2 regions of the Roseivirga sp. UBA838 genome follow, and region 1 is predicted to be linked to the other one. Evidence: riboswitches for the same ligand, from Rfam matches in the RefSeq annotation. Region 1 holds a riboswitch; the other holds the start of a gene.

Region 1 (2,205 bases):
TGATAATGATCTTGCCCGTAATCGTCTACCTGATTATCGTATAGGTAATAGTTGAATGTTCTACCTGAGTTTCTAAGGTTGGCGGCCTGTTGAGCGTTGTAGCCATTGTTGTCAATAACCTCTTCTATGCCTGCGGCATCGTTTCTCAACCTAGCCTCGGGAGTTCCCCACCAGCTCTGATAGGTTTTCTCATTTCCGGCAAAATGAATTAACTGAAGACTGGTTTTTTTACCGAAATAGCCTCCGGAAACATAGTAAGACTCAAGGTCTGAAGAGGCCCGGTCGATATAGCCATCTGATGCTATACGAGACAATCTCCCTTCAAATGCCCAGTTATTGGCCAATAGTCCGGTTGAGTAAATGGCATTGTATTTTTGCGTATTGTAAGAACCCACGCTGGTGTTTACCTGAGCTTTCGGTACAGAGCTCACTCCATTGGTCAAAAGGTTAATGGATGCGCCAAAAGCTCCGGCTCCGTTGGTCGATGTGCCCACTCCTCTTTGTACTTGTATGGAAGAGGTTGAAGATGCAAAATCGGGCATATTTACCCAATAAACTCCCTGCGATTCTGAGTCGTTTACAGGAATTCCGTTGATGGTAACGTTGATTCGTGTGGGGTCACTTCCTCTCACACGAATGCCTGTATAACCAACACCCGCCCCGGCATCGGAAGTAACTACTACTGAGGGAGTCCAGTTAAGCAAGAAAGGCAAGTCTTGCCCAAGGTTTTGCTTTTCAATTTCCTCAGCTGATACATTGGTAAAGGTGGTAGGCGTTTTTTCATTGGCCCTGGTGCCGGTAACAATTACATCTTGCAACTGTCGGGTGTCTGGCACTAACTCCAACAGAAGCTCTACCGTTCCGTTGACAGTTACTTTTTGCGACAGCTTCACATAACCAATCATAGATACCATGAGTGTGTAATTACCCGATGCAACATTGGGCAACTCAAATTCTCCACTCACATTGGTTACGGTACCCTGCTGTGACGGACTGAGCATAACACCGGCTCCAAAAACAGCTTCTCCCGTGGTGCTGTCTACCACTTTTCCTTTGATGTTGCTTTGAGCATACATCTGTGTGAACATCAGCATTAGAACCGATGCCACGAACAACTTTTTCATTGAATTGATTTTTAATGGTTCAACAATGGCGGCTAGGGGAAGCCAACCTAAAACGTTAGACCACCACGTCCCTGCGTCAGCATTACCTGCATCAGGTTCTATGGGTATAATCTCAGCCTGTATTTCATCCCGAATGAACGGGAAAAGGCACCCCTATTACTGGGCGCAAAAGTAAACTTAGTTTATCAAAAACGAAAAACTATTTTACCCTGACGCAAGCACTGGTTGTGCTATAGGATAGAATTTATTTTTTGAATGGCTGTTTCCAGCCTTTTTTGAAAAGAACCTTGCACTACCTCATATGCTACCCCATACTCTTTCAAGGCCTTTTCATACAAATCGAAAAGCTCAGGACGATTTTCGGGGCTTTCCCGTAGCGGATCCTCTTCATAGGGCACATCGTAGTAGGTGAGCAGGTAATAAGAGGCCTGATTCATGGATAGTTGCTGCAATATCCAAGGGTCGCAATGGCCATATTTAAACTCGCTCCAAATTTTAATAACAAACAGGTCGGTATCTAAAAACAGTAAGTCTTTTACCTGCTTTCTATACTTCCTTTCTTCACGCAACTGTCCTTCAGCAATTGCAATAAGGTCGTTTTGTATATAAGGTCTGTTAAGGTTGGTTAGAAATTCTCTTGAATATTCCGGCACCCAAAGGGTTTTATAGTGTGCGGCCAAAGCTTCAGTAAGAGTAGTTTTTCCTGTACTTTCCGGCCCCACTACGGCAATTGTAATCATTCGCTAATCGGGTTGAGGTGCATACTCTTTTTCCATGCCAGGTAACCGGCCACCGCCATTGAAATATACACCAGATATAAAACAGAGTAGAAATAAAGTTCTTTGTAAAAGTAGATGCCCGTAGCCAGTACGTCTATGGCAAACCAGTAGTACCAGTTGTCCAGTTTTTTTCTGGCCGTAAGCCACATGGCCGTTACGCTCAACATAGAAGTGGCACTATCCCAGTAAGGCAAGCTTGGTGCATCAATTCCTTCGAACCACACCGGCAGCTGCATTAAAAACTGGGCAAAGAGGTAAATAAATAGACCTGAAACAGCGAGGTATGTGAGACCCGAACCAAG
Region 2 (2,205 bases), on a different contig from region 1:
AGGAATGATAAGATCTACGGCAAATACTACAAGAATCATGAACAAGCTAAGCTGAACCTCCCGGGTTGGTCCTGAAGACTTTCCGGGCCCCAACAGGGTACTGCTTTGCAAGTTGTATTGAGTAATCATGTTGCACCTATGTTTCTATTAAATATAGAAAATTAAATAGATTTACGACACTAATCGCGCTAAGTTACAAATGAGGGTTTTGTAAGCTGCCTGGGGTCGTTGAGCAGGAGTCTATTTTTAAGGAGTTAATTCTCTCTCCATTTGAGCCAGTCGTTGCGCAATATTCGGTACACAAAGTTCAGTTTGGGCGCTTCACCATAGTAGGCTACCTCAAGTTCATCGATCTTTTTTGCCCCCAGTTTTTCAATAGAAGATTGCGATCTAAAGTTTTGTGCACCAATGTGAAAATCGACCCGGCTGATATGTTCAAATAAGTAGTCCAGCATCAGGGTTTTAGTGGCATGGTTATATCCCTTTCCCCACCTGTTTTTAGCAAAAAAGGTATAGCCTATAAGTATGCTGTTCTGCTTCGCATTGTAATCGTATAGTCTGGTGCTTCCAATAACATCACCCGTTTGGCTATCTATAATTTTAAAAGCCCCTTTGCTTTCTATGGCTCCCTTAAAAAAGTTTTCGAACACCGGCTTCTGCCATCGGTTTTGGTTAGGGTGTTGTTTCCAAAGCTCCGGGTCGGAGGCTACTGCATAAAGAGCGTCAAAGTCGGAAGGAAGTAATGGTTCCAGGCGCACTTTTTCATTGGCCAAAGAGGGTTGCAGGCTAAAAGTCATGAGCTAAAGATAATCAGGCTTGGCCATATACAATGTAGCTCTCCGGGTGTGGCTGTTATAAAATATTTTCCGGAAAAGAGGAGCAGCGTTTTGCAAACTGCTACCGCTGTATACCTTTGCATTAGTTAATGTTACAACCGGGGTGTTGTGTCGGAAATTCGGCACGGCTGAGATTATACCCGCTAACCTGATCTGGATAATGCCAGCGTAGGGAATTGTAATGATGTCCATTATCATTATCCTTCTGTTTTTCAGGCATTCATCCGATCAACAATACTGTTGATCAATGAGTAATATTGAAAAAAAGCAAAAATTCGATGTAGCCACCGGTGAGTTGCGCAACTGGCAGGGGCGTAAGGAGTGGTTCTTCAATCGCGATGACACCGATCATTACGAAATGTACTACGAAGGCCCTTATAAAAGGCAAGAGGTGTGGCAAAAGAAAACCCTGGAAAACCTGATAAAAAGCGATTCAAGGGTGAAAACCCTTCTTGAGTTTGGCTGTGGTACCACGCGTTTTACCCGGTGGTGGAAAGAAATAGGTATAGAGGCCACAGGGGGAGATATTTCACCATTTATGCTGGGGCAAGGGGTGCATCTCTTTGATGGCGACCTGGTGTTGGCCGACTCGCACCATATGCCCTTCAAAGATCATAGTTTCGATGCCCTGGCCTTCGTTACCACATTTGAGTATTACAAAGACCCTGTGAAAGTAATTCGCGAAGCCGTTAGGGTAGGGAAGTACGGAATCATATTTGGTATGATGAACCGCAACACGCCCAAGCTTGTGAGGAGGCGTGTGCAGCAGGTTTTTGGCAGAAACAACTACTATGTTACGGCTCATTTCTACACGCCTTCCAGTCTTAAAGAACTTATTGATGAAGCATTGTTCGACAGAGATTATAGCATAAAGTGGCAGGCTACCGGGCTGCCCAAGTGGTTTCCGGTGCAGCAGTGGCACCAGCCTTATGGCGACTTTTTTGGTCTTCATGTTCAACTCAATGATGTGTGATGGCGGCATTCGTAGATGAGAGTGGAAAGGTAGATGAACAGGTTTTCAAGTCGGAACTGTTTCCTTATACCGGTGCGGCTAGCCAACGAGTTATTCAAGGGCCACAGTTTGGTGTAGATACCGCAATAATAGACTTGGGTAATGGTTTGGCTATGGCCACCTCCAGCGATCCGCTATCGTGGATACCCTCCATGGGGGCAAAAGCCTCGGCCTGGCTTTCTGTGCATTTGCTGGCCAACGATATGAGTACAACCGGCCATGCTCCGCAGTTCGCTCAGTTTGTCCTTAACCTGCCTACAGCCATGGGGTTATCAGCCTTTCAGGACTATTGGCGACATATCCATGAGCTTTGCGAGCAAATGGGGGTGGCCATTACAGGGGGGCATACCGGGCAAA

What was found. Region 1 has a riboswitch for thiamine pyrophosphate ahead of B3O12_RS02485 (TonB-dependent receptor). Riboswitches for the same ligand answer to the same signal wherever they lie in the genome.
Region 2: another riboswitch for thiamine pyrophosphate. It lies ahead of B3O12_RS00090 (class I SAM-dependent methyltransferase); the one in region 1 lies ahead of B3O12_RS02485 (TonB-dependent receptor).

What each region holds. Positions count from the first base shown of each region.
Region 1 covers NZ_DBHC01000008.1:129,775-131,979, forward strand. The annotation lists gene B3O12_RS02485 (TonB-dependent receptor) at 1-1,124, opposite strand, end outside; TPP riboswitch at 1,175-1,289, opposite strand; gene B3O12_RS02490 (ATP-binding protein) at 1,355-1,864, opposite strand; gene pnuC (nicotinamide riboside transporter PnuC) at 1,861-2,205, opposite strand, start outside.
Region 2 covers NZ_DBHC01000003.1:4,277-6,481, reverse strand. The annotation lists gene B3O12_RS00100 (sensor histidine kinase) at 1-129, opposite strand, end outside; gene B3O12_RS00095 (GNAT family N-acetyltransferase) at 255-797, opposite strand; TPP riboswitch at 926-1,028, shown strand; gene B3O12_RS00090 (class I SAM-dependent methyltransferase) at 1,084-1,809, shown strand; gene B3O12_RS00085 (AIR synthase-related protein) at 1,809-2,205, shown strand, end outside.